Regions from separate parts of the Streptomyces sp. NPDC058678 genome, predicted to be linked through region 2. Evidence: riboswitches for the same ligand, from Rfam matches in the RefSeq annotation. Region 2 holds a riboswitch; the other holds the start of a gene.
What was found. Region 2 has a riboswitch for glycine ahead of gcvT (glycine cleavage system aminomethyltransferase GcvT). Riboswitches for the same ligand answer to the same signal wherever they lie in the genome.
Positions count from the first base shown of each region.

Region 1: another riboswitch for glycine. It lies ahead of gcvP (aminomethyl-transferring glycine dehydrogenase); the one in region 2 lies ahead of gcvT (glycine cleavage system aminomethyltransferase GcvT).

Region 1 is NZ_JBHXSG010000042.1:38,484-54,344, forward strand. It holds partial or broken gene ACFWWR_RS31635 (hypothetical protein) at 203-337, shown strand; partial or broken gene ACFWWR_RS31640 (alginate lyase family protein) at 594-1,322, opposite strand; gene ACFWWR_RS31645 (PRC-barrel domain-containing protein) at 1,797-2,168, opposite strand; glycine riboswitch at 2,283-2,378, shown strand; gene gcvP (aminomethyl-transferring glycine dehydrogenase) at 2,563-5,448, shown strand; gene ACFWWR_RS31655 (molybdopterin-binding protein) at 5,567-5,986, opposite strand; gene ACFWWR_RS31660 (ABC transporter ATP-binding protein) at 6,046-7,137, opposite strand; gene modB (molybdate ABC transporter permease subunit) at 7,571-8,419, opposite strand; gene modA (molybdate ABC transporter substrate-binding protein) at 8,416-9,237, opposite strand; gene ACFWWR_RS31675 (molybdopterin-binding protein) at 9,410-9,805, opposite strand; partial or broken gene ACFWWR_RS31680 (amino acid transporter) at 9,967-10,240, opposite strand; gene ACFWWR_RS31685 (hypothetical protein) at 10,538-11,092, opposite strand; gene ACFWWR_RS31690 (glycoside hydrolase family 43 protein) at 11,468-12,973, shown strand; gene ACFWWR_RS31695 (extracellular solute-binding protein) at 13,157-14,449, shown strand; gene ACFWWR_RS31700 (carbohydrate ABC transporter permease) at 14,456-15,454, shown strand; gene ACFWWR_RS31705 (carbohydrate ABC transporter permease) at 15,523-15,861, shown strand, end outside.
Region 2 is NZ_JBHXSG010000006.1:191,339-207,199, forward strand. It holds gene ACFWWR_RS08990 (ABC transporter substrate-binding protein) at 92-1,891, opposite strand; gene ACFWWR_RS08995 (ABC transporter permease) at 1,969-2,976, opposite strand; gene ACFWWR_RS09000 (enhanced serine sensitivity protein SseB C-terminal domain-containing protein) at 3,286-4,059, opposite strand; gene ACFWWR_RS09005 (enhanced serine sensitivity protein SseB) at 4,242-5,045, opposite strand; gene ACFWWR_RS09010 (AAA family ATPase) at 5,115-5,783, opposite strand; glycine riboswitch at 5,957-6,056, shown strand; gene gcvT (glycine cleavage system aminomethyltransferase GcvT) at 6,208-7,341, shown strand; gene gcvH (glycine cleavage system protein GcvH) at 7,452-7,829, shown strand; gene glyA (serine hydroxymethyltransferase) at 7,845-9,122, shown strand; gene ACFWWR_RS09030 (L-serine ammonia-lyase) at 9,201-10,568, shown strand; gene ACFWWR_RS09035 (GH25 family lysozyme) at 10,690-11,247, shown strand; gene ACFWWR_RS09040 (MOSC domain-containing protein) at 11,269-11,811, shown strand; partial or broken gene ACFWWR_RS09045 (NADP oxidoreductase) at 11,838-12,071, opposite strand; gene ACFWWR_RS09050 (EF-hand domain-containing protein) at 12,122-12,334, opposite strand; gene ACFWWR_RS09055 (MerR family transcriptional regulator) at 12,385-13,299, opposite strand; gene ACFWWR_RS09060 (GNAT family N-acetyltransferase) at 13,357-14,028, shown strand; gene ACFWWR_RS09065 (ADP-ribosyltransferase) at 13,982-14,626, opposite strand; gene ACFWWR_RS09070 (PQQ-binding-like beta-propeller repeat protein) at 14,704-15,861, opposite strand, start outside.

The DNA.
Region 1 (15,861 bases), on a different contig from region 2:
GGGCGAACCGCTCACCCGGGGCTCCGGCCGCTCCTTCACCCAGGACGCGGTGTTCCCCGGGCAGACCACCGCCCGCCATGTACGGGTCACGCTCACCGCGAGCGGGCCCGTGCTCTGGGTCGTCAACGACATCCGCCTGTACGGCGACGGGCCCGACGCCGCCTCGACGCTCCAGGCCGAGAAGACCACGACCGTGCGAGGCGTGGAGCGCGGCACGGCGGCCACCGGAGTGCTCGGCTCCGGCGACTGGGTGGCCTTCCGCAAGACGAACATCCGCGGAAAGAACCTCACCGTACGAATCAACTCCGCCTGCACACAGGGTCGTTCGATCCAGCTGCGCCTGGACGCGCCGGACGGTCCGGGGGCCGCGACGGTGCCCGTCGCGGGTACCGCGGGACTGGCAGGAGCAGTCCGTGACCCTGAAACGCGAGGTCACCGGCGCGCACAACCTCTACCTCGTGGCGAAGGGCCCGGGCCGGGTCGCCGCGCTCGACTGGCTGACGATCAGGCCCTGACACACGCCGACCGGGCCGGGCGGCGGGCTACGGAACCCTGCCGCCCGGCCCGGCCGCGATGCCCGCCGCCTACCGGGATCAGCCCGTGATGGAGTCCAGTTGCTCCGCTGCCGGGCGCAAGGCCCACAGATCGCCACCCGGTGGCTCCTCCAGTGAGAGGACGGCCCGCCGAGCCTGCCGGTCGCCCGCGTCGACGGCCGCGTGCACCACGTCAGTGGCCGCATACCGGTGGAACTCGAGCTCCGGGTGCGGCCAGGCGGCGGCTCCGGTCGCGGCGGGCAGCAGGTAGTCGACCGCACGGAACAGGTTCTGCCCGTCGGGTCCCCGGTACGTCCACAGGTTCACGCCGACGTGCCGTCCGATGGCCGCGAGCCGGGTGTGGGCGACCAGGGTGAAGGTCGAGTAGTGCCAACTGCGCGTGCGGCTCAGTTCTTGGGGCTGGCTGCCGTCGGCGGCGATCTGCGGAGCTATGCGCGTGCTGCCCGCGCTGAGGACCGTTCGGCGGGCCAGGCTCTTGTCGCCGGTCGCGTAGGCGAGGGCGGCGACCTGCATGTCGTGGAAAGTGCCGTGGTTGTTCGTGGCGGCGGCCTCCTGCTTGCCGAAGTCGCTGTTCCTGAGCCAGCTGAGGATGTCGGTGTTCCACTTCGCCATGCCGGTGCGGTCCGCCTTGGTCCAGCCGGCGGCGCCGGTGTCGAGGATGGCGAGCGCGTCGAGGACGCTGGTGTACGACTGCGAGAAGTCGATGATGCCGATGGCGCGGTCCTCGTATGTGCAGGGGATGAACTGCGCGTGGTTCAGGTGCGGGTTCGAGGGAGGGCCTCGGGGCGCACTTGGTGAGTGCCTGCACGGGCGGAGGTGACCTTGCGAAGGCCGGCGAAAGACGCATTGCCTCAGCGCCCGGTCACTGATGACGAGCAGTGCGGGCGCGCAGGTCGGTGGGGTGATGTGTTTGCGCCGGGGCGGGATGGCTGGTGATCAGCCGCCGGGGAGCCCCATGGCGGCACTGCTGGAGGTCAGCGCAGGAGCCGAAGGGCTGACGTCGGGGGGGGGGGGGGCGGGGGGCCCCGCCGGCCCCGGGGGGGGGGGGGGGATGGACCGGCGTGGCTGGGCGCGTTGCGGGGGAGCGGGTGCGGGTGGGGTAGGCGTGCGGTGGCCTGGCTCGGCGGGGGGCGGTGTGTGCGGGGTGGGCCGGCGTGGCTGGGCGTGTGCGGGGGGAGCGGGTGCGGGTCGGCGGGGTGCGTCGTGGGGGCGAGTTGGTGGAGTGGTTCTGGGGCGGTGGGGTCAGGGGTCGTCCGTGCCTGCCAGCTTGCCGAAGTTGTGGTCCGGGAAGGGGGGAGGGGCGGCCAGGTCCAGGCCGTAGTGGTGGTAGAGCTGGAGTTCTTGTTCGGGGGAGAGGTGGCGGCCTACGCCGAAGTCGGGGGCGTCCTTGATCAGGGCGCGGTCGTAGGGGACGTGGAGGGTGCCCTCGATCAGTTCGCTCGGTTCCAGGGGGACGAACGCGTCCCTGGAGAAGAGGCCGGTGCGTATGGCGGCCCACTCCGGTTCGCCGGTCGCGTCGTCGAGGTAGACCTCGTCGATGGTGCCGAGCTTCGTGCCGTTGCGGTCCAACGCCTTGCGGCCGATCAGGTTGCGCGGATCGATGTCGGTCTGCACGGGCCCTCCACTTGATCGCAACTCATCCGTAAACACTACAAAAGAGCAGATTCCGGAAGGTGGCCACTCGAAGGTCGGAGCGTGGACCTCGCTGGTACGCTGACAAACGGCTGCTGACCCCGTGCGGGAGAGTCCTCCAGACATCATCGGAGGCGCCGAAGGAGCAAATCCTCCCCGGAATCTCTCAGGCCCACGTACCGCATGGACGAGGTCACTCTGGAAAGCAGGGCGGGTGCCGACGGCGTCGACGGCTTCCGCTCTCACCGACGGTGAAAGTCGGGTGCCCTCGGGTGTCCGGTGAAGCTCTCAGGTTGAGATGACAGAGGGGGAGGCCGTCCGGGTACCCGCGCCGTGGTGACCCTCGAAGGTCGTGTCAGACCAGGAGGCCTCCGTTATGACCGCCCATCGCATTCCGCTCTCCGAGCTCGAGCAGGGAATCCCCTTCGAGCAGCGCCACATCGGGCCCGACCAGGAGGCGCGGGCCAAGATGCTCGCGCAGGTCGGGTACGGCTCACTCGACGAGCTCACCGCCGCCGCGGTCCCGGATGTGATCAAGAACGCCGACGCGCTGGAGCTGCCGGGCGCGCGCACCGAGGCCGAGGTGCTGGCCGAGCTGCGTTCGCTGGCAGACCGGAACCAGGTTCTCGACTCCATGATCGGGCTCGGGTACTACGGGACCTTCACGCCGCCCGTCATCCTGCGGAATGTCATGGAGAACCCCGCCTGGTACACGGCTTACACGCCGTACCAGCCCGAGATCTCCCAGGGGCGGCTCGAAGCCCTGCTCAACTTCCAGACCATGGTCGCCGACCTCACCGGGCTGCCGACCTCCGGTGCCTCGCTGCTCGACGAGGGCACCGCGGCCGCCGAGGCACTGGCGCTCTCCCGGCGCATGGGCAAGAACAAGAAGGGGCTTTTCCTGGTCGACGCGGACACGCTGCCGCAGACCGTCGCCGTGATCGAGACCCGCGCCGAGCCGACCGGTGTGGAGGTCGTGGTGGCCGACCTCAGCGACGGAATTCCGGCCGAGATCGCCGGTCGTGAGATCAATGGAGTGCTGCTCCAGTACCCGGGCGCCTCCGGGGCCGTACGCGACATCAAGCCGGTGATCGAGCAGGCACACGAGCTCGGCGCGCTGGTGACCGTCGCCGCCGATCTGCTGGCGCTGACGCTGCTGAAGTCCCCGGGGGAGCTCGGTGCGGACATCGCGGTCGGGACGACGCAGCGCTTCGGTGTGCCGATGGGCTTCGGCGGACCGCACGCCGGATACATGGCAGTGCGCGAGAAGTTCGCGCGCAGCCTGCCCGGAAGGCTCGTCGGGGTGTCCGTCGACGCGGACGGGAACAAGGCGTACCGGCTCGCCCTGCAGACCCGTGAGCAGCACATTCGACGGGAGAAGGCAACCAGCAACATCTGCACCGCGCAGGTGCTGCTCGCGGTGATGGCCGGTATGTACGCCGTCTACTACGGCCCCGACGGCCTGCGGACCATCGCGCGGCGCACCCACCGGTACGCCACGGTCCTCGCCGCGGGCCTGACGGCCGGCGGCGTCGAGGTCGTGCACGGCTCCTACTTCGACACGCTGACCGTCCGGGTGCCGGGGAGGGCCGCCGAGATCGTCGCGGCCGCGCGGGCCAACGGCGTCAATCTGCGGCTCGTGGACGGCGACCACGTGTCCATGGCCTGCGACGAGACCACCCTGCGGGCCCAACTGGGCGCCGTGTGGGCCGCGTTCGGGGTCGAGGGCGACATCGAGGCGCTCGACGCGGTCACCGAGGAGACTCTTCCGGGCGCGCTGCTGCGGAGCGACGAGTACCTGGCGCACCCCGTGTTCCACCAGCACCGCTCCGAGACCGCGATGCTGCGCTACCTGCGCCGCCTGGCCGATCGCGACTACGCGCTCGACCGCGGCATGATCCCGTTGGGCTCCTGCACCATGAAGCTCAACGCGACCGCCGAGATGGAGCCGGTCACCTGGCCCGAGTTCGGGCAGTTGCACCCCTTCGCGCCCGCCGAGCAGGCGCAGGGCTATCTCACGCTCATCCGTGAGCTGGAGGAGCGGCTCGCCGAGGTCACCGGATACGACAACGTGTCGCTGCAGCCCAACGCCGGCTCGCAGGGGGAGCTGGCCGGGCTGCTGGCCGTACGCGGGTATCACCGTGCGAACGGTGACGAGCAGCGGACCGTGTGCCTGATCCCGTCGTCGGCGCACGGCACCAACGCCGCCAGCGCGGTCATGGCGGGCATGAAGGTCGTCGTCGTGAAGACCGCCGGGGACGGCGAGATCGATGTCGAGGACCTGCGGGCGAAGATCGAGCAGTACCGGGATGAGCTGTCGGTGCTGATGATCACGTACCCGTCGACGCACGGTGTCTTCGAGGAGCACGTCGCCGACATCTGCGCCCAGGTGCACGAGGCGGGCGGCCAGGTGTACGTCGACGGGGCCAACCTGAACGCGCTGGTGGGCTTGGCCAAGCCGGGGCACTTCGGCGGTGACGTCTCGCACCTGAACCTGCACAAGACCTTCTGCATCCCGCACGGCGGGGGCGGTCCGGGCGTCGGCCCGGTGGGTGTGCGTGCGCACCTGGCGCCGTATCTGCCGAACCACCCGCTGCAGCCCGCGGCGGGGCCGGAGACGGGTGTCGGGCCGATCTCGGCCGCGCCCTGGGGCTCCGCCGGGATCCTGCCGATCTCGTGGGCGTACGTCCGCCTCATGGGCGGGGAGGGGCTCAGGCGGGCCACGCAGGTGGCCGTGCTCAGTGCCAACTACATCGCCAAGCGCCTGGAGCCGCACTACCCGGTGCTCTACACCGGCCCGGGCGGGCTGGTCGCGCACGAGTGCATCATCGATCTGCGGCCGCTGACCAAGGCGACCGGGGTGAGCGTCGACGACGTCGCCAAGCGGCTCATCGACTACGGCTTCCACGCTCCGACGATGTCCTTCCCGGTGGCCGGCACGCTGATGATCGAGCCGACCGAGTCCGAGGACCTGACGGAGCTCGACCGGTTCTGCGAGGCGATGATCGCCATTCGAACGGAGATCGAGAAGGTCGGCAAGGGCGAGTGGTCCGCGGACGACAACCCGCTGCGGAACGCGCCGCACACCGCCGGCGCGATGGGCGGGGAGTGGGAGCACGCCTACACGCGCGACGAGGCCGTCTTCCCGGCCGGTGTGTCGGTGGCGGACAAGTACTGGCCGCCGGTGCGTCGTATCGACCAGGCGTTCGGAGACCGGAACCTGGTCTGCTCCTGCCCGCCGCTGGATGCGTACGAGGACTGACGTTTTGTAGTACGTGCTGAGGGCTCCGTCCGGTTGTCGTACGTGCTGAGGACTCCGTCCGGTTGTCGTACGTGCTGAGGGCTCCGTCCGGCTGTTCGTCGGGCGGAGCCCTTGTGTGTCATGGGGTCGCGAGGGAGACCTCGGTCGACTTGATCAGGGCGACGACCACGGTGCCGGGTGCGAGGGCGAGGTCGGTCACGGCGTCTCTGGTGATCACCGCGGTCAGATCGCCGCCGTCGAGGGCCACCTTGACGGCGGCCATGGCGCCGCCGGTCGTGATGTCGCGGACGGTGCCCGGGAGCTGGTTGCGGATCGAGACGCCCTCGACCGGGGCGGTGGCGAGGGAGACCTCCGTCGACTTCACCAGGGCGTGTACGGCGGCACCCGCGGTGAGGCCGAGTTCCTCGGCGGCCTCCAGGGTGATCGCCGCGGTGAGGTTCCGGCCGCCGGTGAGGCGGACCTTGACCGTGGCCATGACCTCGCCTGGGGTGACGGCGGTGACGGTGCCGGGGAGCTGGTTGCGGATGCTCAGGCTCATGGGGAGGGCCTCGCCGGGGGTAGGGGAGCGGGGGTCCCCACGGTAGTCGGAGGTGGGGCTTATGCCGGGTATGCGTGCGTCTGGGTCGCCTTGACCGTTGCCCAGGCCGGTGCGCCCGGGTGCAGGTCGAGCTCCGCCGCGGCGGCCGTCGTGAGGTCGGCGGCGAGGGGGAGTTCACCGGTGAGGTCCACGCGGATCTGGTCGCCGTGGGTCTCCAGGCCGGCCACTTCGCAGCGCCAGAGGTTGCGGGCGCTGGAGCCGGTGGGGCGGTCGCGGTAGAGGGTCACGGCGCCCGGGGGGAACGCGACGAAGACCGGTCCGGCGAGGTCCTCCGTGGTGGTGATGGCGGGGCCGGCGTCCAGACGGACCGTGTGGCCATCGGCCTGGCCCTTGTAGAGGTTGAGGCCGACCAGCTGCGCGATGTAGTCCGTGCGGGGGTGGCGGGCGATGTCGGCGGGTGAGCCCTCCTGGACGACCAGGCCGTGCTCGACGACCACCAGCCGGTCGGCCAGCACCATGGCGTCCAGCGGGTCGTGGGTGACCAGGACGGCGACGGCCTCGAACTCGGCGAGGTGGCGGCGGAGTTGGGCGCGTACCTCCAGGCGGGTGCGGGCGTCCAGGGCTGCCAGGGGTTCGTCGAGGAGGAGCAGGCGGGGGCTGGTGGCCAGGGCGCGGGCCAGGGCGACGCGCTGGGCCTGGCCGCCGGAGAGGCGGCGGGGTTTGGCGCCGGCGTGGTCGGCGAGGCCCATGCGGTCCAGCCACTCGGCGGCCTGCGCGCGGGCCTCCGCCTTGGTCGCGCCGTGGCAGCGGGGTCCGAAGGCCACGTTGTCGAGGGCGGACAGGTGTGGGAAGAGCAGGTAGTCCTGGAAGACGACGCCGACCGGGCGGGACTCGGGGGGCGTACGGTCCAACTCGGCGCCGTCCAGCCGTAGATGGCCGCCGGTGAGCGGGGCGAGGCCGGCGAGGGCGCGCAGGGCGGTGGTCTTGCCGGCGCCGTTCGGGCCGAGCAGGGCGACGACGTCGCCGGGGGCGGCGGTGAGGCTGACGTCGAGTCGGAAGGTGTCGCGGGCGACGACGAGGTGGGCGTTGAGGCCTTCGCCGCGGGTGCCGTCGGCGGTGGCGTCGGTTGTGGTGTCGTCGACGTTGGTCATGAGGGGCGTGTCCTGGAGTGGCTGGAGTGGCTGGAGTGGGGTGGGCTGTGGGGGCGAGGTCGGGGGAGAGCGAGGGGTGGGGGTGGGGAGGGTTCTCGTACGTTCATAGGTGTGGGCGACGGTGCGGGGCGTCTTCGGACGGGGTTCGTGCGGGACCGGGGTCGGTGTGGGCCGGGGGTGAGTCGCGCAGCCCGGCGTTGACGGGGTGCCGCCTGCGCCCACCCGTGCCGCCCAAGCGGCACGATTGCCCGCAGGTTGGGCCCACCTGTGCCGTCCCGAGCGGGCACGATTGCCCGCAGGTTGACGGGGTGGGTGAGGCGCGGTGGGGGCGGCGGGCAGGGTGGGTGGGGGATGCGCCCACCCCAGCCGTCCCGAGCGGCGCGATTGCCCGCAGGTTGACGGGGTGGGTGAGGCGCGGGTGGGTGGTGGGGGGTCATGAGGGGGTCATCCAGCGGTCGCGTAGACCCGCGAGGACCGCGATCGACACGGCCAGCAGGACCAGGCTGAGGGCGATGGCGGCCGCCGGGTCGTTCTGGAGGGCCAGGTAGACCGCGAGTGGCATGGTCTGGGTGCGGCCCGGGAAGTTGCCCGCGAAGGTGATCGTGGCCCCGAACTCGCCGAGGGCTCGTGCCCAGGCGAGGACGGAGCCCGCTGCGATGCCCGGCATGATCAGCGGCAGCGTGACCCGGCGGAACGCGGTGAAGCGGGAGGCGCCGAGGGTGGTGGCCGCCTCCTCGTAGCGCGGGTCGGCGGCGCGCAGGGTGCCCTCGACACTGATGACGAGGAACGGCATCGCCACGAAGGTCTCGGCGAGGATCACGCCGGTCGTGGTGAACGGGATCGTGATCCCGAACCAGGAGTCCAGCCACTGCCCGACCACGCCGTTACGGCCGAGGGCGAGCAGCAGTGCCACGCCGCCGACCACCGGGGGCAGGACGAGGGGCAGGGTCACCAGAGCGCGGACCAGACCGCGGCCCGGGAAGTCGGCGCGGGCCAGCAGCCAGGCCAGGGGGACGCCGACGACCAGGCTCAGCGCGGTCGCCGCCGTGGCGCACACCAGGGACAGGCGGAGGGCCTCCCAGACCTCCGCACTGGCCAGCTGCTCGGGGAGGCTGCGCCAGGGCGCTCGTACGAGCAGGGCGACCAGCGGGAGGAGCAGGAACGCCAGCCCTGCCAGGGCGGGGAGGAGGAGGGGCAGGGGCACGCCTCGGCGGGCGCGTGCCGGAAGACGCCGGCGCCCACCCTCCACGGTGTCGGCCGCGGCCTTGTCGGGCCCGGTCATGGCGTGAGGAACCCGGCCCCGGTCAGGACCTTCTGGCCCTCGGCGGACTTCACCAGTTCGATGAAGGCCTTGGCGGCGGCGGGGTTGGGCGCGTTCTTGAGGAGGGCGATCGGGTAGTCGTTGACGGCCTCGGCCGACTCGGGGAAGTCCACGCCCGCCACCTTGTCACCGGCCGCCTTCACGTCGGTCTTGTAGACCACGGCGGCGTCGGCCTCCTTCAGCTCGACCTTCGTGAGGGCGCTCTTGACGTCCTGCTCGTAGGAGACCGGCGTGAGCTTGAGGCCGGCGGTCTCCAGGGCCGTCTGGGCGGCGGAGCCGCATGGCACCGTCTTGTCGCACAGGACGACCTTCAGGCCGGACTCGGTGAGGTCCTTGAGGGAAGTGACCTTGTGCGGGTTGCCCGGCAGGGTGGCGATCTCCAGCTGGTTGCGGACGAACGTGGCGGGCGGGCCGACGGCGTCCTTCGCGTCCGTCACGATCGCCATCGTCTTGGCGCTCGCGGCGGCGAACACGTCGGCCGGGGCGCCGCCGGTGATGTTCGCGGCGAGGGTGTCGCTGCCGCCGAAGCTGAAGGTGATCTTCGTGCCGGGGTGCTCCTCCTCGAACCGCTTGCCCAGGGTCGTGAAGCTCTCCTGGAGAGAGGCGGCGGCGAAGACGGTCACCGTGCCGGAGAGCTTCGCGGAGGAGCCGGATCCTGCCGCGCCCGATTCCGCCTCGGAGGAGCCGGACGAGGAGCACGCGCTCAGGGCCAGCAGTGCGGTGGCTCCCGCGCCGACCGCCTGCAGGGTCCGGCGGGTCCGGCGAACGGAACGGGTCATCACGGGGCCACTCCCTCGGTCTGCATGGAGAAGAGCCCGTCGGACCCTTCCGTTGCGCCGATCATACTTCCGCATATGCGAGGCATAAGTCAGCTGCGGCATCGCATGAGCTGGGGGGAAACGCATGCAGGCTGGCATGTGCGTTCATACGCAAGTCTCGTCGAGGGGAGCCTCAGACGCGGTCGATGTGTACATTCGTCGACTTCACGCGGGCCGTTGCCTCCATGCCGATCTCCAGGCCGAGTTCCTCGACGGCTTCGCGGGTCAGCAGGGAGACGAGCCGGTGCGGGCCGGCCTGGATCTCGACCTGGGCGGCGACGTCGCCCAGCTTGATGGCGGTGACGATGCCGGGGAAGGCGTTGCGGGCGGAGGTGTACGGCGTGTCCTCGTCGGTGCTCGCGGCCTTGGCCAGCTCCACGGAGAACGCGGCCAGGTCCCGTCCGTCGACGAGCCGCCGCCCGCTGTCGTCGCGGTGGGTCGCCACCCGCCCGGCGTCCGCCCAGCGGCGCGCGGTGTCGGAGCTCACGCCGAGCAGTCTTGCTGCCTGGCCGATCGTGTAGGACTGCATGCGGTCACGATAGGGCCGTGAACGGTGGGTCGTGGATGTGGGGCGGGGTGCGGCGAGGACGGGGTGGTGCCGTGCTCAGCCGGTGTGGACGCGGGCCCCGCGGGGCCGGCCCGGTCCCGCCTCGCGCAGCACCTCTCGGGTGACCCGGGGCGACCTCGTCCTGGCCGAAGAGGAAGAAGGGTGACGATCACCAGCACGATGGTCGCCACGGGAGACGGCAGGCCGGCCGCGAGGGCCGCGATGCCCGGCTGCAGCCGTGGCCGAGAAGCCGCCGACGCCGGTCGGACACATGACCCGCCGCCAGCGTCGGCCCTGGTGCGTGGGCTCGGGTGTGGTGTGCGGGCCCTGAGGGCCGCCGCCCTTGCCCATGCCGGACAGGCCTTCCAGCATCCAGGAGCGCAGACGTCTGGGCGGCGGGTGTTCGGTGGTGGCCATCGGGCGTGCTCCTGGAGAGCGGCTCAGTGTGTGGATCCGGCCATCATGCGTACGGCCAAATCAGCGTAGGCGGAGAGTGATACCAGAACCCACGGATTGCCGGGCCTGAGCGCGTCAAGCTTCCGTTGAGACGGCGCGCTGGAGGTCGGCGCGGGCGTCAGTAGCAGGTCAAGCCGGTGATCGTCCGCCCGACGGCCGGTGGGGCGGGGTACGTGGCGTGCGGGGAGATCGTCCGAAGGCGGACACCCGGAGTCATGACGTACGACCCTTTCCGGCCGCCCCGCGCAGGTGGCGCCGTCACTCGAGGCCGGAGATCTTGAACACGTGCAGGGCGGTCTCACGGTCGATCCGCTGGGAGAGGCGGCCCAGGACGGGGGCGCCGCAGGTGAGCGAGCCGCGGGAGGCGGATGTCTGGGCGTCCTCGTCCAAGCGGTGCCAGAGGTCCGGGTTGTCCACCAGGACCTGCGGGTCGATCTCCACCCGGCCGCCGAGCACGTCCCGTAGCACCAGCCGGCGGCTCAGTCCGTCCGGGCAGCTGACGGAGACCAGCAGGTCGGTGCGGACCCGGCGCTCCCGCAGCAGTCCACGGGACGCCAGCCAGCCCTCGCCGGCGCGCACCCGGGGCGGGCAGAGCACCACGAAGAGCAGCAGTCCCAGCGCCAGCCACAGGGCACCGCGCCAGAGCGTGAAGCAGCCCTCGCCCCAGTCGATGACGAGCAGCAGCCCGAGAAGCGTGGCCGCGCAGCGGACGGAACTGTGCAACTCCCGCACCCAGCGCCGGTCGTGCACCGCCGCACCGGGCCCTGGAGCGCTTGCGCCGGCCGGCTCGTGCCACACGTCGCGGAGTCCCATGGGGCCGACGGTAGGGACTCCCCGGGCGGGGCGGCATCCGTTGACGCCAGTCTGACGGGTATTCGGCGGTTCTTGACGCGTCAACCGCGGGCGCTCGGCGGGTGCACGGCGGGTGGGGCGCTTCCGCGCCGCCGTGGGGGCTCCCGCCGGGCGCCCCCACGCGCTGCCGACAACCCTGAAGAAGCGCATCGGAGCACTCCGGAGCGCGCCCTCTCGGCTTCATCGCCTGGCCTCCGGGCGAACGTCCCGGAACGCGGGCGAGCGCGGCTGACGGCATCTTGCCCCGGCTGTCCGGGCCACCTACAGTGCGCCCGTAACGTTCGTTGGATCATCCGAAAGTTTCGCCCGCCGCGACGCTCGAAGGGACTGACGCGCATGCGGACGTACGGCAATCCCGTGATCGGTGGCTTCCATCCGGATCCCAGTGTGTGCCGGGTCGGTGACGACTACTACCTCGTGTGCTCGAGCTTCGAGTACTTCCCCGGTGTCCCGCTCTTCCACAGCCGTGATCTCGTGCACTGGCGCCAGATCGGCAACGTGCTGGACCGACCGGGACAGTTGGAACTGCCCGACGACACGGTGGCCTCCGGTGGGATCTACGCCCCGACGATCCGACACCATGACGGCCGCTTCTACATGATCACGACGAATGTGTCCGGCAAGGGCAACTTCCTTGTGACCAGCGATCGTCCCGAGGGTCCGTGGTCCGACCCGGTGTGGATCGACCTGCCGGGCATCGACCCCGACCTGGCCTGGGACGACGACGGAAACTGCTGGTGCGCGGTCTCCGGAGTCCGGGTCGCGCGCATCGACCCGGTGACCGGCAAGGTACTGGAGGGCCCCCTTGCGGTGTGGTCCGGAACGGGACTTCAGCATCCCGAGGCCCCGCACCTCTACCGGATCGGCGACTGGTGGTACCTGATGCTGGCCGAGGGCGGCACCGCGCTCGGCCACAGCGTCTCGATCGCCCGCGCCCGCGACCCGCGTGGCCCCTACGAGCCGGCGCCGGCCAACCCGGTTCTCTCCCACAGCGGCACCGGCCTGCCGATCCAGTGCACCGGCCACGCCGACCTGGTCCAGGCGCCCGACGGCACGTGGTGGATGCTGCTCCTCGCCACGCGCCCCCGCGGCTTCTTCCCGTCCTTCCACGTCCTGGGCCGGGAGACCTTCCTGACCCCGGTCGAGTGGGTGGACGGCTGGCCCCGCGTCGGACCGGTGCTCGAGCGGCATCCGGCGCCGGCCGCCTGGCAGCCCGTCGAACTCCCGCCGGAACGCGACGACTTCGACGCCGGGCGGCTCGCACCGCACTGGATCTCCCCGCGCGGCAGGCCGGAGGGCGCCTGGTCGCTCGGCGAGCGGCCGGGGTGGCTGACCCTGAGGGCGACCGGGGACAGCCTCGACCGGCCGGGGCACACCTTCGTCGGACGCCGTCAGCAGCATCCGGAGTGCCGGGTGGCGGCGCGTCTGGACCCCGGAACCGCACGTGCGGGCCTGTCCGTTCGCCTGGACGAGGCCCACCACTACGACGTCGAGGTCGCCGGGGGAGAGGTGAGCATCGTCGCCCGGATCGGTCCGGTACGGCAGGCTCTCCTCCGCCGGCCCGTACACGCGGGGCCGGTCACGCTGGTCGTCGAGGTCCGTACGACATCCCCCGTGCCGCCGACCGCCAGGAGTTCCCGGGACCGGGCTCCGGGAGTAAGGCCCGGGGGCCCCGACGCGGTCGTCTTCTCGATCGAAGGCGGTGAACCGCTGGCCGAGTTGGACGGCCGCTACCTGTCCACACAGGTCGCCGGCGGCTTCACCGGACGCGTGATCGGCATGTACGTCACCGAGGGCAGCGCGTCCTTCGACTGGTTCGCATACGCACCGTCGAGCTCCTGAGGCAGCCGCTTTCCGGAACAAGTCGACGGCGGACTCGCTCAACATTCCCCGCGTACAAGGGGTTGCCACCGTTTGGGAGCTGTCTCTAGGGTGCGGCAACAACGAACCTTTCTGGATCAACTCCGAAACTTTCGGTCCAGCGGACAGGCGTGGACGCGCCGTCCCGTACCCAAGGAGCGCAAAATGGGCGACCCGGCACTGTCCCGCCGCGGGTTCCTGGCGGCGTCCGCCGCGGCCGGTCTGAGCATGACGGCACTGAGCGGCTGTGGCGGCGACTCGGACGGAGGGTCGTCGGGGACGACCACCATCGAGTGGTGGAACATCTCGACCACCGAGCCCACCAAGGGCGTCTGGGCCGCACTGGCCAAGAAGTTCGAGGCCCAGAACCCCAAGGTGAAGATAAAGATCGTTCAACTGGAGAACGAGGCCTTCAAGTCGAAGATGACCGCGCTGACCGCCTCCGGAAAGCTCCCCGACATCTTCCACACCTGGGGTGGCGGCGTGCTGAAGCAGCAGGTCGACGCGGGCCTCGTCGAGGACCTCACGGACCGCACCAAGCCGTGGGGCGACGCCCTGCTGTCGGTCGCCAAGGAGCCGTACCTGCTCGATGAGAAGGTGTACGGCGTCCCGTTCGACATCGGCATGATCGGCTTCTGGTACAACAAGGCGCTCTTCAAGCAGGCCGGCATCAGCACGCCCCCGACCACCTGGAGCGGCTTCCTCGACGCCGTGGGCAAGTTGAAGGCCAAGGGCATCACCCCCCTCGCCCTCGCGGGCAAGGAGACGTGGACCGGCATGTACTACTGGGCCTACCTCGCGATGCGCACCGCCGGCGCCGAGGCACTGCAGAAGGCCAACGACGACAAGGACTTCACAGGGGCCGAGTTCGTCGAGGCCGGCGAGCACCTCAAGGAGCTCGTCGACCTGAAGCCCTTCCAGAAGGGCTTCCTCGGCGCCGCCTACTCCACCCCCACCGGCCAGGCCGCCGCGGTGGGCAACGGCAAGGCCGCGATGGAACTCATGGGCCAGTGGGCGCCGGTCGTCGAGGCGGACGCCGGCAAGGGACTCGGTGACGACCTCGGCTTCTTCCCGTTCCCCGAGGTCGAGGGGGGCAAGGGTGCCATCACCGAGGTGTTCGGCGGGGGCGGCGGACACGCCCTGCGCCAGGGCGCACCGCAGGCCGCCGTCGACTTCCTGAAGTTCTTCGCCTCCGAGTCCACCGACCTGGAACTCGTCAAGAAGACCGGCGTCCTCCCGGTGGTTCCGAGCGCCGAGAGCGCCATCGCCGACCCGAACATCAAGGCCGTACAGGCGCAGTTGAAGAGCGCCACCGGTTTCCAGCTCTACCTCGACCAGGCGTACGCGCCCGCCCTTGGCCAGGAGGTCAACGACAGCGTCGGCGCGCTGATCGCCGGCTCCAAGTCCCCCGAACAGGTCACCGAGTCGATCACCAAGGTCGCGAAGGAAGAGCAGTAGCCGGCGATGACCTCCACGTTCCTTCCGGACAAACGGACCGGCCCCGACGTCGACGTTCCGCCCCCGGCCGCAGGCAGCGCCCGGGGGCGGGCCCGGCGCCGCACGCTCAACTGGCTCACCGCTATCGGCTTCCAGCTGCCCGCCCTGGTTCTCTTCGGCGTACTGGTGCTGCTGCCGATCCTGTTCGCCCTGTACGCCGCGTTCTTCCGCTGGGGCGGCTTCGGCATGCCGTCCGACTACATCGGGGTCGACAACTTCACCCGGCTCTTCGACGACCCCGTCTTCCTCGGTGACCTGTGGCGCTGCCTCGTCCTGGTCCTGCTGTCGCTCGCCCTGCAGCTGCCGTTCGCGCTCGCCATGGCCGTCCTGCTCAACCAGAAGGTGCGCGGCCGGGCCGTCTACCGGATGCTGTTCTTCGCGCCGTACGTGCTGTCCGAGGCCATCACCGGCGTGCTGTTCAGCATGATCTTCGCGCCGGACGACGGACTCGCCGACCGGCTGCTGGGCGGGATCGGCCTGGACGGGCTGGGCGGGGAGTGGTTCGCCGACCCCTCCACCGTCATGGCGACCCTCTTCCTCGTCATGACCTGGAAGTACTTCGGCTTCCACATGATGCTCTACCTGGCCGGACTCCAGTCCATCCCCCGTGAGTTGACCGAGGCGGCACTCATCGACGGCGCCGGACCCTGGCAGCGTTTCCGCAACGTCACCCTGCCGCTGCTCGCGCCGACCCTGCGGATCAGTGTCTTCCTGTCCGTCATCGGATCCATCCAGCTCTTCGACCTGGTCTGGGTGACCACCGCGGGTGGCCCCGACCACCACTCCGAGACCATGGCCGTGACCATGTTCCAGTACGGCTTCAAGCGCTACCAGGTCGGATACGCCAGCGCGATCAGCGTGGTCATGTTCGGCATCAGCCTCGTCTTCGCTCTCGCCTACCAGCGGTTCGTGCTCCGCCGCGACCTCGAAGGAGCGACCACGACGATGAGAGGAGGCGGGAAGTGACGACCACTCAGAAATCCCGTGGCAAGTCACTGCCGGTGCACGTCGTCCTCATCGTCGCCGGCGCGGTGATGGTCGTACCGCTGCTCTACGCGATGGTCTCCGGCTTCAAGTCCACCGACGAGCTCTCCCGCAACCCGATCGGGCTGCCCGACTCGTGGGTGATCTCCAACTACACCGACATCCTCGGCTCGGGCGCCTTCTGGCAGCTGCTCGGCAGCAGCACGCTGATCGCGGTGGGGACGACCGTCATCGTCGTCGCGGCCTCCGCGCTCGCCGCGTTCTCCTTCGCCCGGTTCGCCTTCCGCGGACGGGAGATGCTGTTCACCCTGTTCACGATGGGGCTCATGTTCCCCTTCGCGGTGGCGGCCCTGCCACTGTTCCTGCTGCTGCGCTCCATGGGCCTGCTG
Region 2 (15,861 bases):
TTAAAGGCGTGGGAGGTACCCCCAGGTGGCCCACGGTCACGCTGCGCCGGCCTTCACCTGCCTTTCGTGCCGTGTGGCGGGTGTGCCGGGATTACTTCGCGGACTTCAGACCGAGGTTGACGAAGTCGTACATACCGCTGTAGCCGTCGGTGGTGTACACGTTCGCCAGGTTGTCCGAGCGCCAGTTGATGAACTTCTCGAAGACGAAGGGCAGGTAGTACGCGCCCTCCATCACCTTGTGGTTGATCTCCGTGGCGATCTTTTCCTTGCCCGCGTCGTCCAGCGTGGTGACGTAGGAGTCGAACAGGCCGTCGATCGTCTTGTCCTTGATCATCGCGTAGTTGGAGTTACCGCTGTCAAGGATGTACTTGCTGTCCCACAGCGGCAGACCGAAGCCCTGCACGGACGGGAAGTCCGGGCCCCAGCCCATGATGATGATGCCGTAGCCCTTCTTCTTCACGTTCTCGGGGCTGCCGATGATGCCGGTGGTTTGCGAACCGTCGTACTGCTCGATCTCGGCGTTGATGCCGATCTTCTTCAGCGACGCCTGCAGGGACTGGGCGGTGGCCACCTCGACCGGCTTGTTGTTACGCACGGCGATGGTGGTGGAGAAGCCGCTCGGCTTGCCGCAGGCCTTCAGGGCCTCCTTGGCCTTGGCCTCGTTGCCGCCCTTGTTGGCACCCGCGAGCTCGTACGGGTCGTACTTCTGGCCCTCGGCGCCCGGGATGGACGGCGGCAGCATGTTGGTGCCGATGTCGCCACCGGCGATCGGGCCGCCGCGGGCGGTCTGCAGCGACACGTGGTCGGCGCCGTAGATGACGGCCTTGCGGCACTCGATGTTGTCGAACGGCGCGACGGTCTGCGGGAAGACCGCGTAACGGATGTAGCCGGAGACCGGGTTGTCCAGGTTGGCCTTGTGCTGCTTGAGGGCGGTGGTGCGGCCCTGCGGCGACATGCCGGTCTGGTTGATGTCGAGGTCCAGGTCACCGTTGAGCAGACGCTGGTCGAGCTGGTTGGCGTCCGAGAAGAACGTGACCTTGATCGTGTCCGGGTACGCCTTGCGGATCGGGTCCGAGGCCTGCTTCCACTCGGGGTTGCGGACCAGCGTCAGCTCCTTGCCCGGGCTGTACGACTGGAACTTGTACGGGCCGGAGGAGAACGGGTGCAGACCGTACTTGGACTTGGTGTCCTTGTCCTGGCGGACCGGGGAGGCCGACACCAGGGCCAGCATCTCCTCGAAGTCCGAGTTGGCCTGCGGCAGGTGGAAGACGATCGTCTTGTCGTCGGGCGTGTCGATCGCCTTCAGACCCAGCTTGTCCGCGGAGGTGTCCTTGTACGGGCCCTTGTACTCGCCCTTGGGGTCCAGCACGTCCTTCAGGTAGACCGGACCGCCGGACAGCACGTCCTGCGCCCACACGCGCTCGATGCCGTACTTGACGTCCTTGGACGTGATCGGCTTGCCGTCCTCCCACGTCACACCGTCGCGCAGCGTGTACGTGTAGGTCTTGCCGTCATCCGTGATCTTGGCGGTCGAGGTGGCGAGGTCCGGAGTGATCTCGGCACCCGCCGCGCCCGGCTCGGCCTTGCCCGTGACGAGCTGACGGCTGTAGTAGCGCGCGAAGTTCCACATGAAGCCGTAGTAACCGCGCGTGGTGTCCCACGAGTCGGCATCCTGGGCGCCACCGAACTTCAGCGTGCCGCCCTTCTTGGCGGCGGAGGCCTGGGCGACCTTGTTGTTCGCGGCGTCGAAGCCGGCGGCGCCGGTGCTCGAGCCCTTGTCGCCGTCGTCTCCACCGCCGCCGCCGCACGCCGCCGTGGTCAGCAGCGCGGCGACCGCGGCGACAGCGGCAAACGCCTGCTTCCGCCGCCCTGAGGTGCGTTGGGTAGTCACGATCTCGGATCCTCCGGATTTGATGAGAGACCCCGTGTCAGTGCCACGGGACAGTTGGGGTGCCGCGATTCGGCGGTTCAACGGGAAGCCTTCGGGTCCAGCGCGTCCCGGACGCCGTCGCCGAAGAGGTTGAAGGCCAGCACGGTGATGAAGATCGCCACGCCCGGAACCACCATGTACATGGGGTCCGACTCGTAGTAGTCGATCGCACTCGAGAGCATCTGCCCCCACGAGGCCGTCGGCGGCTTGACGCCCACGCCCAGGAAGCTGAGCGCCGCCTCGGTGAGGATGTTGGTGGGGATCATCATCGTCGTGTACACGACGATCGGGGCGACGAGGTTGGGCAGCAGCTCCTTGAACAGGATGTAGATCCGCCCCGCGCCCAGCGATCGGGCGGCCTCCACGTACTCGCGCTCACGCAGCGAGAGCGTCTGGCCGCGCACCACGCGCCCGATGTAGGGCCAGCCGAAGAAGCCGATGACGAGGATCATCACGAAGACGCGCACGCTCGACCCGGTCAGACCCAGCATCTCGTTCGGCATGACGGAGACCAGCGCGATGATGAACAGCAGCTGCGGGAAGGCCAGCAGGCCGTCCATCACCCGGCTGATCACGGAGTCGACCCAGCCGCCGAAGAACCCGGCGAGGATGCCCAGCACCGTTCCGAGGATCACGGCGACCACGGCGGACAGGAAGCCCACCAGCAGGGAGATCCGGGCGCCGTAGAGGATGCGGGCGAAGATGTCGCGGCCGTTGACCGGCTCGACGCCGAGCAGGTGTTCGCCGCTGATGCCGCCCAGGGAGCCCGTGGGCGTCCCGAAGAGCGGGTCGATGAGGCTCTCGTGATACTCGTTCGGGTCCTGCCCGAGGATCCCGGTGATGACCGGGGCGAGCAGCGCGAGCATCACGAGGAAGAGCACCACGACGCCACCCGTGAGGGCGAGCTTGTCCCGCTTGAGGCGCTCCCAGGCGATCCGGCCCAGGGAGCGTCCCTGTACGGCCTTCGCATCGGCGCTGATCAGCGCCGCTTCTTCGGCCGCGCTCGGGGCCGCTTCCGCGGTCGGCTCGTGCAATGGTGCCGTCATCTGGCAGGGACCCCTCTCAACCGGCGGTAGCCGGCCCGCACTTGCCGCTGTGGCGGCATTGATCAGTCCGTCGTACACAGGGACGAAAGGTCCCTGGTGCCGGAGTCTTCAACGCTTTGGCGATCTGTTGCCAGACTTGGCGGTGAAAGGATGCATAAACGTGATGCGGGCTGGAGGGTTCCGTTATCCGGACGCCGGGTAACGCGGGGCGGACACAGGCTACTTGGGACATTTGGGGCACATAGGTGCGATCCACCCTGTTCTACGCGCGGAGACATGCCGGGCCGCCCGGGCCGGGATGACGTCCGATCAGTATCCGCCGCGGGCCGGCGGATAGCCGTATCCGGCCGCCGGAGCCTGGGCCGAGGAGGGGGCCGGGGCGGGCGCGGCATGGGCCTCGCGGTCGTAGAACGGGCGGGCGCTCGCCCGCATCCACAGAGCCACCGGGTCGTACTCGTCGGACATCGCCACGGTCGACACCGGCAGCCCGTCCGGGACCGCTCCGATCGACTGCTGCATCATCGCGCGCACCGAGTCGACGGCCGGCGGGCTGGTGTCGTACACGTCTAGACCGATGGCCAGATAGGGCGCCCCGAGCGCGGGTTGCACCCAGGCGCGGCGCAGTGAGCGGACGGCCGGGGTGCGGTGGGCGTTCTGCGCCACCAGGGCGTAGAACTGCGGGATCTCGATGCCGGGTTCGGACAGCCGGAGCGGACCGGCGGGCTGGCGCTCCAGGCCGGTGGCGATGCGGCGCAGGTCGAGCCAGGGGATGCCGACGCCGCCGCCGGGAGCGTGCGGGTTCAGCCACAGGCCGTAGTGGTCGGGGTAGAGGGTGCGGGCGACGTCGATTCCGTCGACGACCTCGTAGGAGCGGTTCCAGCCACTGGCCGAGAGTTCCTGGGCCGAGGTGACGCACGGGGCGTAGCCGTAGCCCTCGACCTCCATGTTTCCGTACTGGGCGTCGGGGGAGCCGGCCTGGCCGTGCCACAGGAGCATCCAGATCTGGCCGGAGGAGGGAGTCGCGAGCGCGCGCAGGAGTGCCTCGTAGGCGTCGTAGCGCCCGGGCGTCACCTGGCGCAGCATGTGCTCGACCTGACCGGCCGCGATGCCGCTCACCTGTACCGCCCCTTCGTGAAGTTGCCTCGATATGAAACCAGCTTATGTGGCGGTGCCGACAGCAGCCGCCCAAGAGCTCGGGACTTGTTCGCCGTCGGCGGGTGCGGGTCGTGGGGCCTGTCGCGCCGTTCCCCGCGCCCCTGACTACCTCAGTAGCCGTACTGGTAGAAGGGCCGGACCTGCTCGCGCATCCAGTGGCCGACCGGGTCGTCGGCCACGTCCAGGAGGACCAGGTTGACCGGCCAGGGGGCCGGGGCGCGGCCCAGGGCCCTCGCCAGGGCGTCCGTGGGGACCGTGCGCAGGTCGGGGGCCTCCCAGTGGGAGAGCTCCACGCCGACGAACATCACGGGGTCCGCCGTCTCGATCGCCGCCAGGCAGCGGCGGGCCGTGAGGACGACGCCTGTCGACGCGAACTCGGCCGAGGCGGCGGCGAGGAAGTCGACGGGGTCGTCCTGCCAGTCGGGCTCGTAGAGCTTGACGCGGCCGCCGCTCGCCGGGCCGTCCAGCGGGGTACGGCCGGAGCGGCACAGGTCGGCCACGGCGGCCGGGGGCAGCGGGACGCCGACCGTGCCGTCCGGGTTCACGGCGATGCCGACCTGCGGGGGCAGGCCGCGGGCGAACTCCACCGCGGGCGCGATGGTGTACGACAGGTGCGAGCCGACGACCTGGCGGAACTGCTCCTCGGAGCTGAAGACCGGCACATAGGCCTGGCCGTCGATCTCCAGGGTCGGGAGGTCGAGCGGGCCGCTGTGCGGGCCGCCGCCGCTGGGCAGCGGCACCCACACGAAGCTGCGGCCGAGCACCTCGATGATCCGCCCGCCGGCCCCGGGGATGCCGAGGGAGGCGGAGAGCACCTCCTCCAGCTCGTTGCCGGGCCATCCGCCGTGCGAATGGGGGTGCGCCTGTGCCGGGAACTCCGAGAAGCCCGCTGGGAGATCCGCCGGGAAGTCCATCTGCTGCCTACCGCCTGCCGAGTACCGCTGCTGTGGCTGAAAGGCTAGCGGGTGCGGACCGGCGCGGGGTCAGCCCGTGAATCCGATCCGGCGCAGAACGTTCGCCGCGTCCCTGTCGATCAGTACCGCCGAGTCGCAGCCCTGGGGCAGGTCGCCCTTCTCCACGGAGCTGATCAGGCGGGAGGCCGCGCCGCGGTGGCGCAGGAACGCGTACCGCGAGACCCCGCGACCGCGTTCGCGCTGGCCCGCCAGCGCCGTGTCGGGGGCGACGTCGAGCAGCAGCAGGTGCAGGATGCCGCCCCGGCGGCGGGCCTCGCGGGCCAGCCAGCCGCGCACCCAGGCCTGCGTACCGCAGTCGTGCACGACGACGCCCGCGCCGGAGCGCAGGGCGCGGCGCAGCCCCGCGTAGTGGGCGAGGCGGACGAGCGGGCGGTAGACCGCGTACGGCAGGAAGCGGGACAGCCGGCCGTCCCAGCGGTCTCGGGTGTCCTGGGAGTCGATCCGCAGGCCCTTGACCGTGCGCCGCATCAGCGTGGACTTGCCGCTGCCGGGCAGACCGGTGATCACGACGAGGTCGCGGGGTCCGAAGAGCAGTGCGTGCGGGCTGCGGCCCTCGCGCTCGCGCAGGTCGCGGAGGACGGGTCCCGGCCGCGTCCCGCACGCCTCGCGGGCCGCGGGCTGCTCGGGCAGCGCGACGGCCGAGGTCGTGGCGTACGCCGTAGTCCTGTTCACCGTGATCGTCCTCCCCTGGGGCGGGTCACGAGTTCCCCTCCCCGTCGAGTGTAAAGAGAAGGTAATACGCGGTGTCTCCTGTTTTCATGCGCTTACTGCCACAGGCCGGTTACAGATGTGACCTGCCGCGGACCGAAGATGCGTGCGATGATGTGCGCGCCAACTGCATACCGGCCGTTTGAATCCGCGCGGGAGAGTCCCCAGCCGTACGTCGCTGGGGCGCCGAAGGAGCAAGTCCCTCCCTTGAATCTCTCAGGTCCCCGTTACCGCGCGGGCGAGGCACATCTGAAAAGCGGGCCGCTGCCACAGCGGCTCCACCCAAGGTGCAAGTCGTGACCACCGTTTCGCGGGGTCATGACGAACCTCTCAGGTTCCGATGACAGATGGGGAGGAACGACCTCGCCGTCATGCCTTGGGAGACGACCGTCCGATGAGCAGCACCGCACCCCGTCACACCGCGCTCGATGCCCTGCATCGCTCGCTCGGCGCGACGATGACCGACTTCGCCGGCTGGGACATGCCCCTGCGCTACGGCTCCGAGCGCGACGAGCACAACGCCGTGCGCACCCGGGCCGGTCTCTTCGACCTCTCGCACATGGGCGAGATCACCGTCACCGGCCCGCAGGCCGCGCAGCTCCTGAACTACGCGCTCGTGGGCAACATCGCGTCCGTCGGTGTCGGCCGGGCCCGCTACACCATGATCTGCCGCGAGGACGGCGGCATCCTCGACGACCTGATCGTCTATCGGCTGGCCGACACCGAGGCCGGTTCCTCGCACTACATGGTCGTCGCCAACGCCTCCAACGCCCAGGTGGTGCTGGACGCGCTGACCGAGCGTGCCGCCGGCTTCGACGCCGAGGTGCGCGACGACCGGGACGCCTACGCGCTGATCGCCGTGCAGGGTCCGCGATCGCCGGGGGTTCTCAAGTCCCTCACCGACGCCGACCTGGACGGCCTGAAGTACTACGCCGGCCTGCCCGGCACCGTCGCCGGCGTCCCGGCGCTCATCGCGCGCACCGGCTACACCGGCGAGGACGGCTTCGAGCTGTTCGTGCAGCCGGAGCACGCCGTCGAGCTGTGGCAGGCCCTGACCAAGGCGGGCGAGGACGTCGGCCTGGTCCCCTGCGGCCTGTCCTGCCGGGACACGCTGCGTCTGGAGGCGGGCATGCCGCTGTACGGGCATGAGCTGTCGACGGCGTCGACCCCCTTCGACGCCGGGCTCGGACGCGTGGTGAAGTTCGAGAAGGAGGGCGACTTCGTGGGGCGCGAGGCGCTCACCGAGGCCGCTGCCCGCGCCGAGAGCAACCCTCCGCGCGTCCTCGTCGGCCTGGTCGCCGAGGGGCGTCGCGTCCCGCGCGCCGGGTACGCGGTCGTCTCCGGCGGCGAGGTGATCGGCGAGGTCACCTCCGGCGCGCCCTCCCCCACGCTGGGCAAGCCGATCGCGATGGCGTACGTCGACGCCGCGCACGCGGCGCCGGGCACGCCGGGTGTCGGTGTGGACATCCGGGGCAGCCACGAGCCGTACGAGGTCGTGGCGCTGCCGTTCTACAAGCGCCAGAAGTAGACACTTGAGCGGTTCGTGCGCGTGACCCTGCGCACATATCCGCTGCTCACGTGTGTTTCCAGCAGTCCCACCATCACCAGCACTCCCCCGCGTACAGGAGAATCCAGGCCATGAGCAACCCCCAAGAGCTGCGCTACAGCAAGGAGCACGAGTGGCTGTCGGCCGCCGCGGACGGCGTCTCGACGGTCGGCATCACGGAGCACGCGGCCAACGCGCTCGGTGACGTCGTCTTCGTCCAGCTCCCGGAGGTCGGTGCCGCGGTGACCGCGGGCGAGACCTGCGGCGAGCTGGAGTCGACCAAGTCGGTCAGCGACCTGTACTCCCCGGTCAACGGCGAGGTCACCGAGGTCAACGAGGACGTCGTCAACGACCCGTCACTGGTGAACTCCGCTCCCTTCGAGGGCGGGTGGCTGTTCAAGGTACGCGTCGCGGAGGAGCCGGCCGACCTGCTCTCCGCCGACGAGTACACCGCCTTTTCCGCCGGCTGAGGAGTCGTACACCCGATGTCCGTTCTGAACACGCCCCTGCACGAGCTCGACCCGGAGATCGCCGCCGCGGTCGACGCCGAGGTCAGCCGCCAGCAGTCCACCCTCGAGATGATCGCCTCCGAGAACTTCGCGCCTCTCGCGGTCATGGAGGCACAGGGCTCGGTCCTCACCAACAAGTACGCCGAGGGCTACCCCGGCCGCCGCTACTACGGCGGTTGCGAGCACGTCGACGTCGCCGAGCAGATCGCGATCGACCGGGTCAAGGAGCTGTTCGGCGCCGAGTACGCCAACGTGCAGCCCCACTCGGGCGCCTCCGCCAACCAGGCCGCCCTGTTCGCGCTGGCCAAGCCCGGCGACACCATCCTCGGCCTCGACCTGGCGCACGGCGGCCACCTCACCCACGGGATGCGGCTGAACTTCTCCGGCAAGCAGTTCAACGTGGTCGCCTACCACGTGGACGAGGCCGGGCTGGTCGACATGGCCGAGCTCGAGCGGCTCGCCAAGGAGCACCGGCCGAAGGTGATCATCGCGGGCTGGTCGGCGTACCCGCGGCAGCTGGACTTCGCCGAGTTCCGCCGGATCGCGGACGAGGTCGAGGCCTTCCTGTGGGTCGACATGGCTCACTTCGCGGGTCTGGTCGCGGCGGGCCTGCACCCGAACCCGGTCGAGTACGCCGATGTCGTCACCTCCACCACCCACAAGACGCTGGGCGGCCCGCGCGGCGGCATCATCCTGGCCAAGAAGGACTTCGCCAAGAAGCTCAACTCGTCCGTCTTCCCGGGCTTCCAGGGCGGTCCCCTGGAGCACGTGATCGCGGCCAAGGCGGTCTCCTTCAAGGTCGCCGCCTCGGAGGACTTCAAGGAGCGCCAGCGTCGCACCGTCGAGGGCGCGCGGATCCTCGCCGAGCGCCTCACCGCGCCGGACGCCCGCGCGGCCGGCGTGAACGTCCTGTCCGGCGGCACCGACGTGCACCTGATCCTGGTCGACCTGCGCGAGTCCGAGCTGGACGGGCAGCAGGCCGAGGACCGCCTCCACGAGGTCGGCATCACGGTCAACCGCAACGCCGTCCCGAACGACCCGCGCCCGCCGATGGTCACCTCCGGCCTGCGGATCGGCACGCCCGCCCTCGCCACCCGCGGCTTCACCGCCGAGGACTTCGCCGAGGTCGCGGACGTCGTCGCCGAGGCGCTGAAGGCGCCCGCTCCCTTTGCGGGGGCCGACGTCGAGGCGCTGAAGACCCGGGTCAAGGCCCTGGCCGCCAAGCACCCGCTGTACCCCGGTCTGAACAAGTAGTTCCTTTTTGTTGCGCGCCCCGCACACTCGTCAGTGCGGGGCGCGCGCCCCCTGCACCACCCGTACTGAGGAGTTCCCGTGGCCATCTCGGTCTTCGACCTGTTCTCGATCGGCATCGGCCCGTCCAGCTCCCACACGGTCGGCCCGATGCGCGCGGCCCGCATGTTCGCCCGCCGACTGCGCAACGAGGCCCTGCTGGACACGGTCGTGTCCCTGCGGACCGAGCTGTACGGCTCCCTCGGCGCGACCGGCCACGGTCACGGCACGCCCAAGGCGGTACTGCTCGGCCTGGAGGGCGACTCCCCGCGGACGGTGGACGTGGAGAAGGCCGACCAACGGGTGGCGGACATCAGGGAGGCGGGCCGTCTGCGGCTCCTCGGCGAACACGAGATCGGCTTCGACTTCGACAAGGACCTCGTCCTCCACCGCCGTAAGACCCTCCCCTACCACGCCAACGGCATGACCCTGTGGGCGTACGACGCCTCGGGGGCGGAGCTGCTCACGAAGACGTACTACTCGGTGGGCGGCGGCTTCGTCGTCGACGAGGAGGCGGTGGGCGCGGACCGCATCAAACTCGACGACACGGTCCTCAAGTACCCCTTCCGCACCGGCGACGAGCTGCTGCGCCTGACGCAGGAGACCGGCCTGTCCATCTCCGCGCTGATGCTGGAGAACGAGCGGGCCTGGCGCACGGAAGAGGAGATCCGCGCCGGGCTGCTGGAGATCTGGCGGGTGATGCAGGCGTGCGTGTCGCGCGGCATGGCCCGCGAGGGCATCCTGCCGGGTGGGCTGAAGGTCCGTCGCAGGGCCGCCATGTCGGCGCGCCAACTCCGGGCGGAAGGCGACCCGTTGGCGCACGCGATGGAGTGGATCACGCTCTACGCGATGGCGGTGAACGAGGAGAACGCGGCGGGCGGACGGGTGGTGACCGCGCCGACGAACGGAGCGGCCGGCATCATCCCCGCGGTGCTCCACTACTACCTCAACTTCGTTCCGGGCGCCGACGAGGACGGGGTGGTCCGCTTCATGCTCGCCGCCGGCGCGATCGGCATGCTCTTCAAGGAGAACGCGTCCATCTCCGGCGCCGAGGTCGGCTGCCAGGGCGAGGTCGGCTCCGCCTGCTCGATGGCGGCGGGCGCGCTCGCCGAAGTCCTCGGCGGCTCCCCCGAACAGGTCGAGAACGCCGCCGAGATCGGCATGGAACACAACCTCGGCCTCACCTGCGACCCGGTCGGCGGCCTCGTCCAGATCCCCTGCATCGAGCGCAACGGCATGGCCGCGGTGAAGGCGGTCACTGCCGCGCGGATGGCGATGCGCGGGGACGGCTCGCACAAGGTGTCCCTGGACAAGGTCATCAAGACGATGAAGGACACGGGCGCCGACATGTCCGTCAAGTACAAGGAGACGGCCCGGGGCGGGCTGGCGGTCAACATCATCGAGTGCTGACGTCCGCCGCCGACGAGCGCAGGTCGGTGTTTCCACGCCACGCGCGGATCACCCGTGCCAAGGTGGGGCTGCGGTCAGCAACCGACTCGTGTCCCCCCTACAGGCACTTCAGGGAGCACCCATGCTGCGCGGCATCGACGTGAGCGCCTACCAGTCCGCCACCTACGACACCGACGGCCTCTCCTTCGTCTTCATCAAGGCGACCGAGGGCCGTACGTACGTCAACCCGAAACTCGCCGCCCAGACGAAGCGGGCCCGGGACGCCGGCCTGGTCGTCGGCTTCTACCACTTCCTCTGGCCGGGCAACCTGACGGCCCAGGCGGAGTACTTCGTCGGCAAGGCCCCCGAGAAGGCGGGTGACATCCTGGTCGTCGACTGGGAGACGACCGGCGACGGCAGACACCCGAGCAACGCGGAGAAGGACAACTTCATCCGCAAGGTGAAGGCGCTGCGGCCGAACAACCGAGTGATCTTGTACTGTAATAGGAACTATTGGCTGACCGTCGACACCACGTCGTACGCGGGTGACGGACTGTGGATCGCGGACTACGTCACGGCCGGCCGGCCCCGCATCAAGGCGAAGTGGCGCTTCCACCAGTACACCGACGACCCGCTGGACAAGAACGTGGCGGATTTCGCCGACAAGGCGGCGCTGCGCCAGTGGGCCGAGGGCGCCTGACATTTGGGAGAGCTTCAGGTCATGGGTGGGTCTGTCAGTGCCGTCAGCAGCAACGGGACGTACTCCTTCACCAAGCCGAACCGGGAGAGCATCACCTTGCTCGCCGGGCTCGGGGTGGAGGGGGATGTGCACGCCGGGACGACGGTGAAGCACCGGTTCCGGATGGAGAAGGATCCCTCGCAGCCGAACCTTCGGCAGGTGCACCTCATCCACGAGGAGCTTTTCGACGAGGTGCGGGGCGCCGGGTTCGAGGTGGCGGCCGGGGAGCTCGGGGAGAACGTCACCACGCGGGGGATCGATCTGCTGGGGTTGCCGGTCGGGACCCTGCTGCGTCTCGGCGGCGAGGCCGTCGTCGAGGTCACCGGGCTGCGGAATCCCTGTGCGCAGATCGACAGGTTCCAGAAGGGGCTGTTGAAGCAGGTCGTCAGGCGGGACGCGGAGGGCCGGGCGCGGTTCACGTCCGGGATCATGAGCGTCGTCGTCACCGGGGGCGTGGTGCGGCCCGGGGACCCCGTGAAGGTCGTCCTGCCGGACGGGCCGCACCTGCCTCTCGAGATCGTCTGACCTAGGGCCTGTCCGCCGGACAGGCCCTAGCCGCGGAACTCCGGCTTGCGCTCCGGGCTCGCCTCCGCCAGGGCCCTTATGACCCCGTCGACGTCGGCCCGCAGCCCGTACACCGGGCTGTCGGGCTGCTGGCGCCAGGAGTCGTCGAGGCCGCCCGCGTCGACCGTGTCGAAGCCGAGCTCGTCGATGAGGGCCCGCACCCTCCGCTTCGCCGCCTCGTCGTCGCCCGCGACAGGAAGTGCCAGGCGGGCCGGGGCGCCGGTCTTGCCAAGGGGGGCGCCCCACGGGCGCCCCCCTTTTGCCACTCGCGTCACTTGTTCAGGTGGGCCCAGAACTCGTCGAACGACAGCAGCTTGTCCCCGTTGAGGTCGCGGGACTTGATGATGGCCTCGGCGACCGACTCGGTGACGTTCCAGTCGCCCTGCTGGGCCAGGGCGGTCTTGAACTCGGCGGCGGTGATGAAGCCGTCACCGTCAGTGTCGATCCGCTGGAAATGCTTGCGTGCCTCTTCGATGTCCGCCACCGATTCGCCCCTTTATCTCGTACCTTGCTGTCCCTTTGACGAAGGTCAGATTAACCGGCCGTGCGCGCTTGCAACGCGGCGACCACCCACGCGAACTCCTCGCGGTGCGCCGCCACCGCCCCGTGGCCGTTCACGATCCCCAGCAACTCCCGGTAGCGGGCGACCTTGTCGTTCGTCGTGGACTTCAGGCGTTCCAGTACCTGAGCCGGGTCGGCGTTCCCGAGCAGGTCCCGCAGCACCTGCCCGGCCTCCGCGGACTCGGGCGCGACGCCCCGCTCCCGTGCCTCGGCCCCCAGCTGCACCAGTCGCCGGGCGAACCACAGGGACGCCCCGTCGGGGGTGTCGTGCCCGCGGTCGGCCGCGTTGAACTCCGCCGCCTGCCGCATCCGCGCCCGGAACTCCCGGTCCTCCAGGAGCTCGGCCAGCTCCACCCACGCATCCACCTGCTCGGGCGTCGGCTCGTCCGGGAGGTTCGCGGTCGTACCACGCATCCGCTCCCGGATCAGCGGGTCCGCGGTGTCCAGCCCGCGGAAGGTCTCCTCCACGAACTCCTCCAGGATCCGGCTCCGCTCGGCTGCCGACAGCCGTGCCAGCTTGTTCATCAACGTCATCTCCTCTGCGGTCGAACCGCGTCGCGCCACGGTCGACAGCACCGCACGGGTCACCTTCAGCGACCGGATCTGCGCGTCCAGCGCGGCCACGTGGGCTGCTGCCACCTCCGCGACCGTGGTCTCCCCGGCCAGCACCTTGCGTACGTCCTCCAGGCCGAGGCCCAGTTCGCGCAGGGTGCGGATCAGCTCCAGGCGGGCCACGGACGCGGCGTCGTACAGCCGGTAACCGCCCGTGGACCTGGTCACCGGGGGCAGGGCGCCCTCGTCGGACCAGTAGCGGATGGTGCGCACGGTCAGCCCGGTCGCGCGGGCCAGCTCGCCGATGGTGAGGAGTCCGGTGCCGTCGTCGATCATGTCTGCGAGTCTGGGCCTTCCAGTGGGTGGAGACTCAAGGGCGAGACGGGGGCGGTCGTGGCGGAGACCTTGCGGGACATTCTCGACGCGGCGGCGCGGGGCGTCTTCCCGCCGGCGGACGGCCGTACGACGGTCGTGGCCCAGGCGTCCCACCGGGACGCGGGCGTCCTCGCCTTCACCGCGCATTCGGTCGTCTTCACGGACGAGGATCCGCGGTGGGTGTACGACACGCTGGACGCCGTACCGTGCGACGCCCTCGCGGCGACGATGAACGCGCGGTTCCTGACGGCCTTCATGGAGCGGACGGGGCGTACGACCGAGACGATCGACGCGATGCTGGTCGGCTCACCCCTGCCGGGTGAGCCGCCGCTCGCGCTGCGGGAGATCGCGGACGGCGGCCATCCGCGGATCCGGTACGCCCTCGGGCGGCGCGACGACGTGCGCGCGTGGACGGCGGACGGCGGTGTGGTGGTGATCGGGCGGGGGATCGCCGGGCGGGCGGAGGTGTCCGTCGAGGTGGAGGACGGCGTACGGCTCCGGGGGCTGGGCCGGGCCCTGGTGACGGCGGCCCGGCATCTCGTCACGGAGCCGCTGTGGGCCCAGGTGGCGCCGGGGAACGCCCGCAGCATGCGGGCGTTCCAGGCCGCCGGTTACCGGGCCGTGGGCGCGGAGGCGCTGCTGCTCAGTGCCACGGCTCGTAGTGCGGGTTGCTCTCGCAGTCGCTCATGATCTCGACCTTGGTCTTCTTGTCGACCGGGCAGACCCCGATGACGTACTCCCGCGCGATACCGCCGGGGAAGGCCACCTCGACCTGGTCGGCCCACTTGTGGGTGTCGCCGATGGTCCTGTTGACGTCCACGCCGCCGGGGGCGTCGATGTAGTAGTTGTAGCCGGCCTTCCACCACGTCTTGTACAGGTCGTGGTCGTACGACGTGGACACGTACGGGGAGGGCTGGTTGACCAGGACGTACTTCTCGATGTCGTACTGGCCGTCGACGACGTCCTTCGGGTGGAAGCCCTGCTCGAAGACGACGTCCGGGCCGCGGCCGTCGCTGCGGTAGAGCGTGCCGCAGGTCTTGCGCCAGACCGGCTCGGGGGTGATCCGGTCGACGTCGACGCGGTGGTCGACGGCGGCCTTGACCGGGTCGTCGAACTGGGGACAGGCGGGAGCGGCAGCCCCCGCAGAGGCCGTGGCGGCAGCCCCCGCGGAGGCCGTCGCGGCAGCCTTCGCGGGCTGCTGGGGAGCGGTGGCGGCCGTCGTGGCGAGGACGGCCGCGAGGGACAGGACGGCGGCAGCGGCCCGCCGCCGCAGACGAGTTGTGATCATGGGGAGCACAATTCCCGTTCCGCGACGGCATGTTGCGGATCATCACTCGATCGGCGGCGTGTCCACCGTCCCCTCCCTCAGCGGAAGATGCCCGTGTGACCCAGCGAGTAGCGGCCCGGCTGTGGGTAGACCGCGAGGCCGTGCGGTCCGCTGCCGACGGGGATACGGGCGAGCTGGGCGCCCGTGCGGGTGTCGATGGCGTACACCTCGGCGTCGTAACGTCCCGACAGCCACAGGACCTTGCCGTCGGCGGAGACGCCGCCCATGTCGGGGCTGCCGCCGTCGGGCAGGCGCCACTTCTTGGTGAGCTGGTTCCGCGTGAAGTCGAAGACGGAGACGGTGCCCTCGCCACGGTTGGAGACGTACATCTCGCGGGAGTCACGGCTGACGTAGAGGCCGTGGGTGCCCTTGCCGGTGGGCAGCAGCTTCGGCTTGGTGAACTTGTCGCCGTCCAGGACCCACATGCCGTCGGCCATCATGTCGGCGACGTAGAACCGCTTGCCGTCCGGGGAGACCTTCACGTCCTGCGGCATCGCGCCGTCGAACGGCAGCTTCTGCTGTCCGACGACCTTCATCTTCTCCGTGTCGACCTTGAGCAGTTCGCCGCTGAACTCGCAGGAGACGATGAAGTACCTGCCGTCGAGGGAGAAGTCCGCGTGGTTGACGCCGTAACAGGTGACCGGCTCGGTCTTGATCCGCTTCATGGTGTGCGGGTCACGGAAGACGAGTTCGCGGTCGAGGGAGGCCATGACGACGGCATACCGGCCGTTGGGCGTGAAGTAGAGGTTGTAGGGGTCGTGGACCTCGACCGGCTTGCCCGCCTTCCCGGTCCTCGGGTCGATCGGGGTGAGGGAGTGGCCGCGGTTGTTGTTGACCCAGAGGGTTTTCAGGTCCCAGGACGGCACCACGTGTTGGGGCTGCCGTCCGACGTGGATCGTCTCGATGATCTGGTACGTCTTCGGGTCGATCACCGAGACGGTGTCGGACTCGGTGTTGGGCACGTAGACCCGGGACGGGAAGTCCTTGACCACCGGGGAGAGCTTGCCCGGCCGGTCCGCCGCGTAGACGTCCTGCGGGTCGAGGACGGGCGGCATACCGGGCAGGCCCTGCACCTGCTTCTTCTTCGGCGGGGCCGGTACGGCGGCCTTGGTGACCCGGGTTTCGTCGGCGCGGTGGTGGGTGTCGGTGCCGCAGGCGGCCAGCGCGGCGAGGGCGACGCCGAGGACGAGGGTGCT